DNA from 3 places in the Agrobacterium sp. 22094 genome. Region 3 is predicted to be linked to each of the others. Evidence: riboswitches for the same ligand, from Rfam matches in the RefSeq annotation. Region 3 holds a riboswitch; each other region holds the start of a gene.
What was found. A riboswitch is a leader RNA that binds a small molecule or an ion and turns the genes downstream of it on or off. The one in region 3 is predicted to bind cobalamin.
Positions count from the first base shown of each region.

Region 1: linked by a shared signal. The riboswitch ahead of ACTJK5_RS20205 (DUF1636 family protein) and the one ahead of ACTJK5_RS20750 (ABC transporter substrate-binding protein) in region 3 are both predicted to bind cobalamin.
Region 2: linked by a shared signal. The riboswitch ahead of nrdH (glutaredoxin-like protein NrdH) and the one ahead of ACTJK5_RS20750 (ABC transporter substrate-binding protein) in region 3 are both predicted to bind cobalamin.

Region 1 is NZ_JBQEPX010000005.1:288,136-293,102, forward strand. It holds gene cobN (cobaltochelatase subunit CobN) at 1-1,288, opposite strand, end outside; gene cobW (cobalamin biosynthesis protein CobW) at 1,295-2,332, opposite strand; gene ACTJK5_RS20205 (DUF1636 family protein) at 2,326-2,751, opposite strand; cobalamin riboswitch at 2,869-3,081, opposite strand; gene cobO (cob(I)yrinic acid a,c-diamide adenosyltransferase) at 3,204-3,821, shown strand; gene ACTJK5_RS20215 (cobyric acid synthase) at 3,825-4,967, shown strand, end outside.
Region 2 is NZ_JBQEPX010000003.1:167,162-172,128, forward strand. It holds gene nrdE (class 1b ribonucleoside-diphosphate reductase subunit alpha) at 1-1,607, opposite strand, end outside; gene nrdI (class Ib ribonucleoside-diphosphate reductase assembly flavoprotein NrdI) at 1,595-1,993, opposite strand; gene nrdH (glutaredoxin-like protein NrdH) at 2,002-2,226, opposite strand; cobalamin riboswitch at 2,529-2,744, opposite strand; gene ACTJK5_RS15670 (ABC transporter substrate-binding protein) at 2,926-3,945, shown strand; gene ACTJK5_RS15675 (FecCD family ABC transporter permease) at 3,981-4,967, shown strand, end outside.
Region 3 is NZ_JBQEPX010000006.1:31,660-36,626, reverse strand. It holds gene ACTJK5_RS20760 (asparaginase domain-containing protein) at 1-134, shown strand, start outside; gene ACTJK5_RS20755 (glucose/quinate/shikimate family membrane-bound PQQ-dependent dehydrogenase) at 236-2,575, shown strand; cobalamin riboswitch at 2,711-2,931, shown strand; gene ACTJK5_RS20750 (ABC transporter substrate-binding protein) at 3,128-4,153, shown strand; gene ACTJK5_RS20745 (FecCD family ABC transporter permease) at 4,158-4,967, shown strand, end outside.

The DNA of each region.
Region 1 (4,967 bases), on a different contig from region 3:
TCCGATCCAGAAGCTCCCGTGCGGTGGCCGGAATATCGCCGACCGCATAACCTGCTTCCTGCAGATCGCGCAGCATTTCCAGCACACTTTGCGGTACGTCGAGACCCACGGCATAGCCCGTCCGACCGGGTGCGGCACCGGGATAATCCGGCATGAGGATGACAAGACGTCTTTCCTCGGTCGCAGTCTGCTTCAACCGAAGGAAGGCGGCGATACGACGAGCGACCTGCTCGACCCGGTCTGGCTCGGGAGCATTGATCATCCCTTGGCGACCGGCAGGATCGGCCTGTTTGAAGGAGATCGCACCTGCCAGAATACGTCCATCGAGTTCCGGCAGCACCACATGCATGGCGAGGTCGGATGGATTGAGGCCCCGCATGTTTTCGGCCCAGCCATCGCGCCGGGTCGTCGCCATGATGACCTGAAACACTGGCACGCCCAGCCGGTCGAACAGGCTCTTGCCGTCCTGATCCGTCTGGCTGGCAAAGGCAGTGGCTGCGATGACGGCAGCGGGTTTCAGCGGTACGAGCGCTTCTTCCAGAAATCGGATCGCGTCGCCATCCTTCAGACCACTGACGAAGATCGGCAGGGGTGCGAAACCGCGGGATTTCAGCGCCTCGAAGAGCGCATCGATCGGCGCAACATCGGCAGCCAGAAGCATGGAGCGGTAGAATAGGATGGGAAGTCTTGGAGCTTCTGGGACAAAAGCCGCGAGGGCGTCATCGACATGCACGGCGCCAAGACCCGGGAGATAGAAGCCGGATTTCGGCAGCGGTTCCGGCGTGACGCCAGGCCAGACATCGGTTTTAGCAAAGGCGGCAAGGCCTTCCGAAAGGCGGCGCATATTCTCCGGACCGCCTTCGCGGAAGAAGGAGAGGATCGAGGCGAGCCATGTCTGGTCGATAGTGGATTGCGCCTCGAGCTTTTCGTCGCGCTCGCTGCACTCACCGGGCAGAAGAAGGAGCTTGATGCCGCGCCTGCGCGCCATCCTCGCCAGCTGATCGACGCCGTAGCGCCAGCGATCCGCCCCACCCAGAATCCGGATAAGGATCAGCTTGGCATGCTCCGCCGTCTTTTCGATCCAGAGGTCGACGGACATGGGATGGCGCATTTCGGAAAGATTGGCGACGCTGAGCGAAACGCCTGAGTCGTCTGGCCAGGCGCGCTGCAGACCTGCAAGGTCGCTGGACGAGAAAGACAGCACCACCACATCCGCCTGGGGCTGGTTGAGATCAACCGGCTCGATCAGGTCGTCCAGCGACGAGGATGTGGTGGCGAGAATATGCATGATGCGTCAGGCAGCCAGCATCTGTTCGATCTTCTCGCGGTTGAGGCCCTTTTCGCCAATCACCACAAGCGCCGAACGGCGCACTTCGCCCGCAGCCCAGGGGCGATCGAAATAGTGGTTGACGCGCGAGCCGACGGCCTGAACCTGTAAGCGCATCGGCTTGGAGGAGACTTCAACGAAGCCTTTGATGCGCAGGACATTCTCGGATGCCGCCGTCTGGGCGATACGCTGAGCAAGCGCCTCAGGATCTGACACTGCGCCAAGCTCGACGACGAAGCTGTCGAACTCGTCGTGATCGTGGTCTTCTTCATCATCATGGTGGGTACGGCGGTTTTCAATATCGTTCTCGACGGCAAGCCCGAGCCCGATCAGAACCGCAGGATCGATCTGGCCATGCGATGCGACAACGATCTTCGCAGCCTTTGGCAGATGCTCCGTGATGTGTGCCTTGGCGCGCTCCAGGCCATCCGCATCGAGAAGATCGCCCTTGGTCAGCACGATCAGGTCGGCGCAGGCGATCTGGTCTTCGAAAACTTCCTCGACAGGATCATCATGATCGAGCGCTTCGTCATTCGCGCGCTGGGCGGCGAGTGCATCCATGTCGTGCGACACCATGCCTTCGGCAAGCGCTGCGCCATCGGCCACCGCAATGACGGCATCGACGGTAACGCGGCTCTTGATCGCCGGCCATTGGAAGGCCTGGACGAGGGGTTTAGGCAGTGCGAGGCCGGAGGTTTCGATCAGGATATGTTCGACCTTGGGCTGGCGGCTGAGGATCTGTTCGATGGCCGGCTGAAAATCATCGGCAACCGTGCAGCAGATGCAGCCATTGGCAAGCTCGACGATATTTTCTTCCGGGCAGCTTTCGATGCCGCAGCCTTTGAGGATTTCGCCATCGATGCCGACATCGCCGAACTCGTTGACGATGATTGCCAGTCGCTTGCCATCGAGCTTTTCCAGAAGGCCGCGCAGCAGCGTGGTTTTGCCGGCGCCCAGAAAGCCGGTGACGATGGTGCAGGGAACGCGCTCTAGCGTGGTCATGATGTCTCCTCGACGAAATTCAAAGGGGGGATGCGCGCGACCATGCCGCGCTTCAAACTATCGGGACGGCCGCGCCAGGGCATCAGGCCATCGGCGGAGGTGGAAAGCAGGCGCGCACCGGTGATCAGATCCTCGGCGTTTTCAGGCGTCAGACCGCCAAACACATAGGACCAGCCGTCGGCTGTGCGCATTGCAGCGCTGGCGCCACGCTTGCAATTGGCAAGACAATTGACGCTGCGCACCTCGACATTTGCATCAGTGCCAAGCGCGATCGCCGCTTGCGCGAGAAGCGCACCGGGCCGGGGTTCCGCATTCGGCTCCGCCTCGTCGCGGCAGCTGCGACAGACATAGACGACCAGGCCGGACGCTTCGCGCGTGTCGGTTGATCCTTCGGTCCGTGACGATGTTGAGGTAATATCCAAACCGTATCCGCTTCCGCCATTCAAACATGCAAGGGGTGCGGATGCCGAAGACGGAATGCGAGACAGCGCAAACCGAAACTCGGCGAGACCGACTGACCGGAGCACCCCGCCCGGCAGACGTTTTGTTCTGAAACGGCAGGTCTCCTGGCTTGCGGCTTGAATGAGCGCCCTTGCACCGCCTTCCCGGATCGAAATCCAGTGGCTTTACGGTGTGGGCTCGCCGCTTACAGTTGCGGGGGCAGCCACGGATTGACCCGAAGAGTGGGCGGAACCGTGTTCCCTCTTAGCTTTTCCCGTTGCCGGAAAAAGACCGTCAGTGCCCTACCTTTACGGGCAAGCCGCGCCTTGGTCAATGCAGGCATCGTTACGCCTCTCATAGGCTCCATTGCGGAGGAGGGCGTTTTGACTATAGTCGCCGCTTCTGAAAACGGCTCGGAAGGACATGGGACATCATGACACGCGAGATCAGCGACAGCGAGGCCGCCCGCCACCGCAAAAAGATGGTGAACCGCAAGAGCGTGCAGGATGCGGAAGTGGCCGAAAAGACCATCGAGAAGGGTCTGTTGATGGTCAATACGGGTCCCGGCAAGGGCAAGTCGACGGCCGCGTTCGGCCTTGCGCTTCGGATGCTCGGCACGGGCAGACGCGTCGGCATCGTTCAGTTCATCAAGGGTGCGTGGTCGACCGGCGAGCAGCAGGCGCTGACGATTTTCGGCGACCGGGTGGAATGGCGCACCATGGGTGAAGGTTTCACGTGGGACACGCAGGATCTAAAGCGCGACGTCGCGGCAGCCACGAAAGCCTGGGAAGAAGCCAAGATGCTGATGGCCGACCAAACGATTGGTCTTCTGGTGCTGGACGAGCTGAACATTGCGCTGCGCTATGACTATCTCGATCTGACGGAGGTCGTCGCCACCTTGCAGAGCCGCCGTCCTGATCTCCACATCATCGTCACCGGCCGCAACGCCAAGCCACCCTTGATCGAGGCAGCCGACATGGTGACGGAGATGACGCTGGTCAAGCATCACTTCAAGGCGGGCGTCAAAGCCCAATCCGGCATCGAGTACTGATCCATGGCCGCCAGATCCATCATGTTTCAGGGAACCGGCTCGGATGTCGGCAAGTCGCTGATGGTGGCGGGTCTGGCGCGCGCTTTTACCCGGCGCGGACTTTCGGTGTTGCCCTTCAAGCCGCAGAACATGTCCAATAACGCGGCGGTCACAGCCGATGGCGGCGAGATCGGCAGGGCGCAAGCGTTGCAAGCACGCGCCGCTGGTGTGCCGCTGTCAGTGCACATGAACCCCGTTCTGTTGAAGCCCCAGAGCGAAACGGGTGCGCAGCTCGTGGTTCAGGGAAAAATTCTCGGCAATGCGAAAGCAGCCGACTATCAACAGATGAAGGCCGGGCTGATGCCCCGGGTGCTGGAAAGCTTCGATCACCTGAAGACCCACGCTGATCTGGTGCTGGTGGAAGGCGCCGGCAGCGCATCGGAAGTCAATCTTCGCGCCAACGACATTGCCAATATGGGCTTTGCCCGGGCAGCCGATGTTCCCGTGATCCTGATCGGCGATATCGACCGGGGAGGGGTCATTGCCAGCCTCGTCGGCACGAAGACAGTGGTGGATCCGGACGACGCCTCGATGATCGGAGGCTTCATCGTCAACCGTTTTCGCGGCGATCCTTCGCTGTTCGATGAAGGCATGCGCATTATCGCCGAGCATACTGGCTGGACGTCCATCGGCCTCCTGCCGCATTTTGCCGAGGCGGCCCGTCTGCCTGCCGAAGATGCACTGGGTTTAACCGGCAACGGCCAATCGAAGCCCGGTGCGAAAATCCGCATCGCCGTGCTGATCCTCCCACATATCTCCAACTTCGACGATCTCGATCCGCTCGATATCGAGCCGGATGTCGAACTGGTCCGCGTGCGTCCCGGGACTGCTATTCCCGGCGATTGCGCCCTCATCCTGCTCTGCGGATCGAAATCGACGATCGCTGATCTGGCCGTCTTGAAGCAGGCCGGTTTCGATATCGACATCAAGGCGCACCTTCGCCGTGGCGGCTTTGTGCTTGGTCTCTGCGGCGGCTATCAGATGCTTGGACGTCTCTTATCGGACCCGGACGGCATGGAAGGTCCGCCTTCCACCGTTGATGGGCTTGGGTTGCTGAATGTCGAAACGGTGCTGACGGGAGACAAGAGGCTGGTCTCGGTCGAAGGG
Region 2 (4,967 bases), on a different contig from region 3:
TCGCCGCTCGCATATTTGGACTGTTCGAAGCCCTTGAAGCGCTGACCACGCTCTACTGCCAGGCGATTGGAAGCCTTCAGTGCGTGATAGGTCACCGTGTAGAAATAGATATTGGTGAAATCCACGCCTTCTTCGGAGCCATAGAAAATCCGCTCGCGTGCCAGATAGCCATGCAGGTTCATCTGGCCGAGGCCGATCGCGTGGCTCTCTGCGTTGCCCTTGGCGATGGATGGCACGGAGGCGATATGGCTCATGTCCGAGACGGCCGTCAAAGCGCGGATTGCGGTCTCGACCGTCCTGCCGAAATCGTCCGAATCCATCGCCGCTGCGATGTTGAGCGAGCCAAGGTTACAGGAAATATCCTTCCCCGTCGTTTCATAGGACAGGTCGGCCTCATAGGTGCTGGCTTCACTGACCTGAAGAATTTCCGAGCAGAGATTGCTCATGGTGATGCGCCCAGCAATCGGGTTCTCGCGGTTCACCGTGTCCTCGAACATGATGTAGGGATAGCCGCTTTCGAACTGGATTTCGGCCAGCACCTGAAAGAACTCGCGCGCCTTTATCTTCTTTTTGCGGATCCGGCTGTCGGCGACCATCTCCCGGTATTTTTCCGTCACCGAAATTTCGCTGAAGGCAACGCCATAGATGCGTTCCACATCATAGGGTGAGAACAGGTACATATCCTCATTGTTCTTGGCGAGTTCGAAGGTGATATCCGGAACGACGACGCCGAGCGACAGCGTCTTGATGCGGATTTTCTCGTCGGCATTTTCGCGCTTGGTGTCGAGGAAACGCATGATGTCGGGGTGATGGGCATTGAGATAGACGGCGCCTGCACCCTGGCGCGCGCCAAGCTGGTTGGCGTAGGAGAAGGAATCCTCCAGGAGCTTCATCACCGGAATGACACCGGAGGACTGGTTTTCGATCTGTTTGATCGGCGCACCGGCTTCACGAAGATTGGTCAGTGAAAGGGCCACCCCGCCGCCGCGCTTCGAGAGCTGCAATGCCGAGTTGATGCCGCGGGCGATCGACTCCATATTGTCTTCCATGCGCAGCAGGAAGCATGACACGAGCTCTCCGCGCTGCTTCTTGCCCGCATTGAGAAAAGTCGGAGTTGCCGGCTGGAAGCGGCCGGAGATCATCTCATCCACCAGGCCGCGCGCCAGTGTCTCGTCGCCGCGCGCCAGCGTCAGCGCCACCATACAGACGCGGTCCTCGTACCGCTCCAGATACCGTTTTCCGTCGAAGGTTTTCAGCGTATAGGACGTGTAGTATTTGAAAGCCCCGAGGAATGTCGGGAAGCGGAATTTCTTCGCATAGGCATGGTCGAAGAGATCGCGGACGAAGTTGAAGGCGTACTGGTCCAGCACTACCTGCTCGTAATAGCCTTCACTCAAAAGATAATCGAGCTTTTCGCGCAGATTGTGAAAGAACACCGTGTTCTGGTTCACGTGCTGAAGAAAGTACTGGCGCGCTGCCAGCCTGTCCCTGTCCAGCTGAATCCGGCCATCCTCATCGTAAAGGTTCAGCATCGCATTCAGTGCATGGTAATCCAGCACTGCTGCGTCCGACTGCTTCAGGGGCCTCTCGAGTGTCAACGTGTCCAAAATCGTTCCAATCCCTGTCTGACATTGACGACGTCCTCACCCGTCCCCATCAGCTCGAAGCGATAGAGATAGGGCACGCCGCATTTGGCGGAGATGATGTCGCCGGCGATCCCGAAGGTCGCGCCGAAATTGCTATTGCCCGCAGCAATCACGCCGCGAAGGTTTGCTCGATTATTCGCATCGTTGAGGAAGCGAATGACCTGTTTGGGAACCGCGCCCTTGCCGTTCTCGCCGCTATAGGTCGGGACGATGAGGACGAACGGGCTTGGAACATGCAGAGTCACAGCAGCGCTGATCGGGATGCGGCGGGCGGGGGTGTCGAGCTTGGCCACGAAGCGATGCGTGTTTTCCGAGCGCGTCGAGAAGTAGACGATCTCCCCCGCCATAGTCTGCGTCACGATGCAAGCGTGCTGATCATGTCGGGCCGAAAGCCCCCCCAATGCGTCTCGCCGGCAATGACGACCGGCACCTGGCGATAGCCAAGACCGAGCACCCGCTCATAGGCCTGCTCGTCAGTCGAGACATCGACGATCGTGTAGTCGAGACCCTGACGATCGAGTGCGCGCGTCGTCGCAGTGCATTGAACGCAAGCGGGCTTGCTGTAGACGGTGATGCTCATTTTGATCCTCGTTGGAAAAAGGCATGGGAAATCGCTCTCGCGCCGCGGGGCGCGTGACGGTTTAAAAACAGGGTTGAACGCAAAGCCGAGGCCTGCCGGACAGTGCTGTGGCATGGCTTAGTAGCAAAAGCGCCGAACGCTTCTGTGCACCATGCCTCAGACGCCGGTTACTCCAACGGATAAAAGACTGAACTCGTAATCATAGGACTTCACCCCGAAGTGGCTCTACGCGGAGGCATGGGGGAAGCGAGACGCACAGGGTCATCCCGTACGCATTCGCGACCTTCCGGGCACCCCGCCGGTGGACGTATTTACTCAAGGCAGGTCTCCTGGCTCGCGGGTCGTCACATTCATCTCGCCTTCCCGAAACCTTATGTTTCAGTGGCTGCTGAGAGAATGCTCGCCGCTTACAGTTGCGGGGGCAGCTGCGGCATTGCTCCACCATTGCTGGCTTCGCGCACCGTATTCCCATCTTCGCTTCCGACAGAATCGGAAGAACCTTGAATACCAGATATAGTATGCATTTCGTTCAGTGCGTCAATAGGCTGTTGCAACGACGCGAACTGGGCTGATCTTGATATCAACAGGAAAAATCCCGACACCATAATATGAAGCAAACGGTCTTGTTTTGTGCAAGGAGAGGTGATTATAGGCGCAGGCATTGTGCGGCGGGAGCCGCGTTCAACAGGATCTTGGGTGATGATGAAGCGTCTTTTTGCGGCTGTGGGATTTTGTGCATTTGCGGGGTTTGCGGCAACCCCGGCGACGGCCGCGACGACCTATCCTCTGACGATCGAAAACTGCGGCGCCACGGTCACCTTCAACAAGGCGCCTGAGCGTGCCGTGGCACTCGGTCAGAACAGCGCCGAGATCATGCTGCTGCTTGGTCTTCAGGACAAGATGGTCGGCACTGCCTTCTGGCCGAACAAGGTTCTGCCGCAGGTCGCCGAGGCTAACGCCAAGGTCAAGGTTCTGACCGTCGAGTTTCCGACCTTCGAATCCATCCTGGCACAGAACCCGGACTTTGTGACCGCCGCCTTGCCGACACTCGTCGGCCCCACCAGCAAGGTGGCGAAGCGCGAAGATTTCGACAAGCTTGGCATCTCCACCTATCTTTCGCCCAGCATGTGCGCGCTGGACGACATGTCCAAAGACAAGTCCGGTTATGGCAATCGCTCCAAACTCTGGAACATGGAGACGCTGTATAAGGAGATCGATGATCTCTCGCAGATCTTTGACGTGGCCGACAAGGGGCAGGCCGTCATCGCCGACCTGAAGAAGCGCGAAGCTGCATTGCGTGCTGATGCGGCGAAGGATGGCAAGAAGCTTTCCTATGTCTTCTGGTTCTCCAGCCCGTCGCCGTCGGCTGACGCCTATCTCGGCGGCAAGAACAGCCCATCGGGCTATATCGCCGATCTGTTGGGCGGCACCAATGCCATTACCACCGAAACCGAATCTCCGGCCATTGGTTGGGAAACGATCATTGCCGCCGATCCCGACGTGATCGTCGTGACGCAGGTCGACCGCAATCGCTGGGAACTCGACAAGGCAGATGCAAAGATCAAGTTCCTGAATAGCGATCCTGCCACCAGCCAGATGAATGCCGTCAAGAACAAGGCGCTCGTCATCATGCCGGCGCAGGCGATGAACCCAAGCGTTCAGACGATCTACGGCGCCGAGCAGATTGCTCGGCAGTTGAAGACCCTCGGCCTGAAGTGAGTTCGGTGGCGGCGAAGGATCGATCAGGTAGCGGGATGCGGCGGCTTGTTGCCTCCGTAGCGCTCTATCTTGCGTGCTTCGCGACGATTGCCCTCGTGGTCGGCATCAGTGTCGGGATTGGCGATCTACCAATTCCGCTCTCTACCACCTATGCCGCCATCACCAACAAGCTCGGCTGGACGTCGGTCGAGATCAGCCGCATCCATGAGGCAGTGATCTGGGAGTACAGGCTGAGCCGCGCTCTCGTGGCCGTCTTCTGCGGCGCGGGCCTCGCCATGTGCGGCGCCATCATGCAGGCCATGCTGCGCAATCCGCTGGCTGAGCCCTATGTTCTCGGCATTTCCGCTGGCGCCTCGACCGGTGCCGTAGCCGTCGTCATTCTCGGGATCGGTGCCGGCGCAGTGTCGCTGTCTCTGGGTGCCTTCGTCGGCGCCTTTGCGGCATTCTTCCTGGTTGCCATTCTGTCCAATGGGGCGCGCGGTGGCGCAGACAGAACGATCTTGGCGGGTGTTGCAGCCGCTCAGCTTTTTAATGCCGCCACATCCTATGTGGTCACCACTTCCGGCAATGCCCAGCAGGCCCGCGACGTGATGTTCTGGCTTCTCGGCAGCTTCGGTGGCGTGCGTTGGCCGGATGTCGGTCTCGTGTCCATCGTCGTCGGTCTCGGTCTGATCTGCTGCCTCTTCCATGCGCGCGTGCTGGATGCCTTTGCCTTCGGCGATGAGGCGGCCGCCTCACTCGGTGTCAATGTCGGGCGCACGCGCATCATTCTCTTTGCGCTGACCGCAGTCATCACCGCCACCATCGTCAGTATGGTGGGGACGATCGGCTTTGTCGGTCTCGTGGTTCCGCATGCAGCACGTTTCGTCGTCGGGCCGCTGCACGCACGGCTCTTGCCGGCCTGCGCCATCACCGGGGCGATCTTCATGGTGCTCGCCGATATCGCCTCGCGCACGCTTGTGCCGCAGCAGGTTCTGCCCATCGGCGTGGTGACGGCTCTGGTCGGAGTGCCGTTCTTCTCC
Region 3 (4,967 bases):
ATATGGGTGCCGTTGGCGCCATCCATTCCCGAACACTGCGGCCTGGTCAGGCAAGAATTCTGCTGGCATCGCTTATAGCCGCGTCTGCTGGACACCGCGACATGGCGCGTGCTTTCAACGACTTTCGCGATTGAAACGATCCGCGGATAACACGGAAGTGGCAGAAATGTGATTTCTGCGGAACTTATCGTCTTCGACCCTGTTAAGCCCGAAGGGAAATTAACAGGGGCTCTTCATGGCGGTCACCATTACTGCTGTCGCTCTAGCGCTTGTCGGCCTTGCGCTTTTCGGCTTCGGTTCTCAACTTATCATGCTCGGGGGAAGCTTTTATTATGCTCTCGCCGGGCTTGCCTTCGTCATCACGGCAATTCTTCTTTTCAAGCGAAACAAGGCGGCGCTGCATTTCTACGCGCTCTTCGTGATCGCGACCCTTGGCTGGGCCTTGTGGGAAGTTGGTCTCGACTGGTGGCAGCTTGGACCGCGTGGCGGCCTGATCATCGTGATCGGCATCTGGCTGCTGATGCCCTGGATCCGTAAGCCACTCGGTTTCGTCAGCCCGACCGGCATTCGCTATGGAGCAAATGCCGTCCCGCTTCTGGTCGCTGTCGTCATTTCCATGGGTGTGGCCGCCGTATCGATGACGCAGGACCCGCACGACCAGGAGGGCAATCTTCCGACGGAGGTCGTCAACAACGCGCCGTCTTATGGAAACGCTGTTCCGGATGGCGAGTGGCATCAATACGGACGGACGTCCTATGGCCAGCGCTATTCGCCGCTGACACAGATCACCACTGCCAATGTTGGCGATCTGAAGGAGGTCTGGCGTTATCAAACCGGCGACGTCAAGCTTCCCGACGATGTTGGTGAAACGACGTATCAGGTCACGCCGCTGAAGGTTGGCAAGACACTCTTCCTCTGCACCCCGCACAATTGGGCGATCGCCATCGATGCGGCGACCGGCAAGGAAAAGTGGAAATATGATCCGAATGTCGGCCTGAATCCCAATCGCCAGCACCAGACATGCCGCGGCGTGACTTACTATGCCGATCCAGCCGCTCAGGCCGGTTCGCAATGCGCCGCCCGCGTTTATCTCCCAACATCCGATGCTCGTCTGATCGCGCTCGACGCCGAAAGTGGCAAGGTTTGCACGTCTTTCGCCGATCAGGGTGTTCTCCACCTCGAAGTCGGTATGAAGTACAATCCGGCTGGCTACTACTATTCCACATCGCCGCCCGCCATTGCCGGCAACAAGATCATCGTCGGCGGCGCGGTCAATGACAACTACTCCACCCAGGAACAGTCGGGCGTTATTCGCGCCTTCGATGTGAACAGCGGAGAGCTGCTGTGGAACTGGGATTCCGGAAACCCTACCCAGACCCAACCGCTTCCGCCGGGTCAGACCTATACGACCAACTCTCCCAACAGCTGGTCCGTATTCAGCGTCGATGAAGCGCTTGGGCTCGTCTACATCCCTTTGGGAAATCAAGTTCCTGACCAGCTCGGAATGGGTCGGAGCGAGAATGTAGAGAAGTACTCCTCGTCGATCGTGGCACTCGACGTAAACACCGGGCAGGACCGCTGGGTACGGCAGACAGTGCATCACGATCTCTGGGATATGGATGTGCCGGCCCAGCCGGTGCTGCTCGATATCACCAAGCCGGATGGCCAATCTGTTCCCGCTCTTGTCGGCCCGACCAAGCAGGGTGATATCTATGTGCTGGACCGTCGGACGGGTGAGCCCATCCTGCCGGTGACCGAAGAGCCGGCACCCGGTGGGGCAATCCCCGAGGATTTCTCCGCGCCGACGCAGCCCACATCTGCCTTGACCTTCAAGCCGGAACCGCTGCAGGAAAAGAACATGTGGGGTGTCTCGCTGTTCGATCAGCTCGCCTGCCGCATCAAGTTCCATCAGCTGAACTACGAAGGTCGTTACACGCCGCCGTCGCTGAATGGATCGATCATCTACCCTGGCAATTTTGGCACCTTCAACTGGGGCAGTGTCGCAGTCGATCCCGAACGCCAGGTCATGTTCGGCATGCCGACCTATCTCGCCTTCACCTCACAGCTCGTTCCGCGCGACCAGATTCCACCGCGAGGTCAGGATGAGAAGGGCAGCGAGCAGGGTCTGAACCGCAATGATGGTGCACCCTATGGCGTGCTGATGGGCCCGTTCCTGAGCCCGATCGGCATTCCCTGCCAGGCGCCGCCATGGGGTTATGTCGCCGGTGCCGATCTCAGAACCGGCAAGGTTGCCTATAAGCACAAGAACGGCACCGTTTACGACATGACGCCGCTGCCACTTCCCTTCAAGGTCGGTGTGCCGGGTATCGGCGGTCCGATGATCACCAAAGGTGGCGTCGCTTTCCTTGGCGCAGCGGTGGACGATTATCTGCGCGCTTACGATCTGACGAGCGGCAAGCAGCTTTGGGAAGCACGCCTTCCCGCAGGTGGGCAGGCCACGCCCATGACCTACGCTCTCGACGACGGCAAGCAATATGTCGTGATGGTTGCAGGCGGCCACGGTTCGGTGGGGACGAAGCCGGGTGATTATGTCATCGCCTACACGCTCCCATAACCAGATCATTTCGCTAAAACCCTTGATGGCCGGGACTTCGTTCCGGCCATTTTGTTTATTCTCAGCACAATGATCCACTTGTTTTTGATATGTAATAACATTACAGAGACTTGCTTGACGGACGAGATCAAATAGGTCTATCTGGCTGGCGACGGTTCCAAGCGAGTGATCGTGAGGAATAATAGGGAACACGGTGAGGGGATATCTCCAATGCCGTGGCTGCCCCCGCAACTGTAAGCGGATTGTCGAGCACTCGTGGCGCATTCACCTGCGTCAGGCCACTGCGAATTATCGTGGGAAGGCGGGCAAGACGATCATCCGTGAGCCAGGAGACCTGCCGTCATAAGTTCATTCCAATGTCACGGGCGGGGATGCCCTGAACAGGAGACGTCATGATTGTTATTTGCGCCCTTCAGCGCTCACATCCATCTGTCTTTTTCCCTCGTTCTCGATCGTCTCACTCCCGTGGCTGTCGAATGAGTGTTTCATTCGCGCTCACATGACGGCGTCTTGCTTGTCGGCAACGTCGACGATTTCGGGGATTATCGGACCATGACATTTCATTTCACCGGCGCGTTTCTGGCCGCTGCACTCACTGCGCTCTCGATCGTGCCGAAAACGGCAGAGGCTGCGGAAACGACCTACCCCTCGACGCTGAAAAATTGCGGCAGGGACGTCACCTTCACGCATGCTCCACAGCGCACCGTTTCTCTTGGTCAGAGCACCACGGAAATTCTCTATCTGCTCGGACTGGCCGACAAGGTTGTCGGTACGGCCGTCTGGATCGGCCCGGTTATCAAGGGATACGAAGAGGCCAACGCCACGGTCGAGCGCCTCGCGGACAATGATCCGAGTTTCGAGAGTGTGGTTGCCAAAAAGCCGGACCTCGTAACCGCTCAGTTTCAATGGCATGTCGGTCCGGAAGGCATTGTGGCAAAGCCTGAGCAATTTGAAGAGCTTGGTATCCCGGTTTACACGTCGCCTGCCGATTGCACGGGTAAGGACAATTCGGGCGGCGGCGATGGTGTCAGACATTCGGTCTTCACCATGGACCAGATCTACCAGGAAATTGCTGAACTCGCGCAAATCTTCAACGTGCAGGATCGAGGTGAGAAGCTCATCGCCGACCTGAAGGCCCGCGAGGGTGCTGCGCGTCAGAAGATCGCATCCGTGAATGGTAAGCTCTCGGCTGTCTTCTGGTTCTCCAGCGCCGAACTGGATATCGATCCTTACGTGGCGGGCAAGAATGGTGCTCCCGGCTACATCATGTCGGCGCTCGGCATCAAGAATGTCATCGACAGTGATGAGGAATGGCCGACCGTCGGTTGGGAAACCATCGCCAAGTCCAACCCCACGATCATAGTCGCAGGCAAGATGGACCGCCGCCGGTTTCCAGCCGACGATATCGCCGTGAAACTGAAATTCCTGAAAGATGATCCCGTCACAAGCCTGATGCCAGCGGTGAAGGACAACCATATCGTCGTCATGGATGCGCAGGCGATGAACCCGACGATCCGCACCATCGACGGCATCGAGGTGCTGGCCGACCAGATCGTCCAACTTGGTCTGGCGAAGTAAGAGGATGCCCGTTCCCTTTCTTTACACCCGCGCTGCCGTCATTGCAGCCGGGTGTCTTCTGGTGGCGCTTTGGCTGGGCGCCTCGATTGGCGAAACCTCCATTCCGATGGAGGTTGTCGCCAAGACCGTCGCCAATCGCCTCTGGCATGCCGGATATCCACTGGATGCCATCGATGAGGGGATCATCTGGAACTATCGTTTGAGCCGAGCCGTGGTTGCCGCCTGTTGCGGGGCAGCGCTTGCCGTCTCCGGTGTCGTGCTGCAATCGCTGCTGCGCAATCCTCTGGCCGACCCCTATATTCTCGGCATCTCCGCTGGAGCATCGACCGGCGCGGTCAGCGTCGCCCTCCTTGGCTTCGGCGCGGGCATGCTGACACTGCCGCTCGGTGCATTTCTTGGTGCGCTCGTAGCTTTTGCGCTTGTCAGCCTGCTGGCGCTCAGGGCAGGGCGGGGTAACAGCGCAATCATCCTCGCCGGCGTCGCCGGTTCGCAATTGTTCAACGCGCTTACCTCATTCATTGTCACCAAGGCCGCCAATGCGGAGCAGGCGCGCGGCATCATGTTCTGGCTGCTCGGCAACCTCTCCGGCGTTCGCTGGACGGATGTCTCGCTTGCCCTTCCCATAGCCATGTTCGGTCTTATCGTCTGCCTCTGGCATGCCCGCGCCCTGGACGCCTTTACCTTCGGAGCGGAGTCGGCCGCCTCTCTTGGCATTCCCGTGCGCCGCGTCTATGTCGTGCTGACGGGCACGTCTGCCTTGATGACGGCCGTTATGGTCAGCATTGTCGGATCGATCGGCTTTATCGGTCTCGTC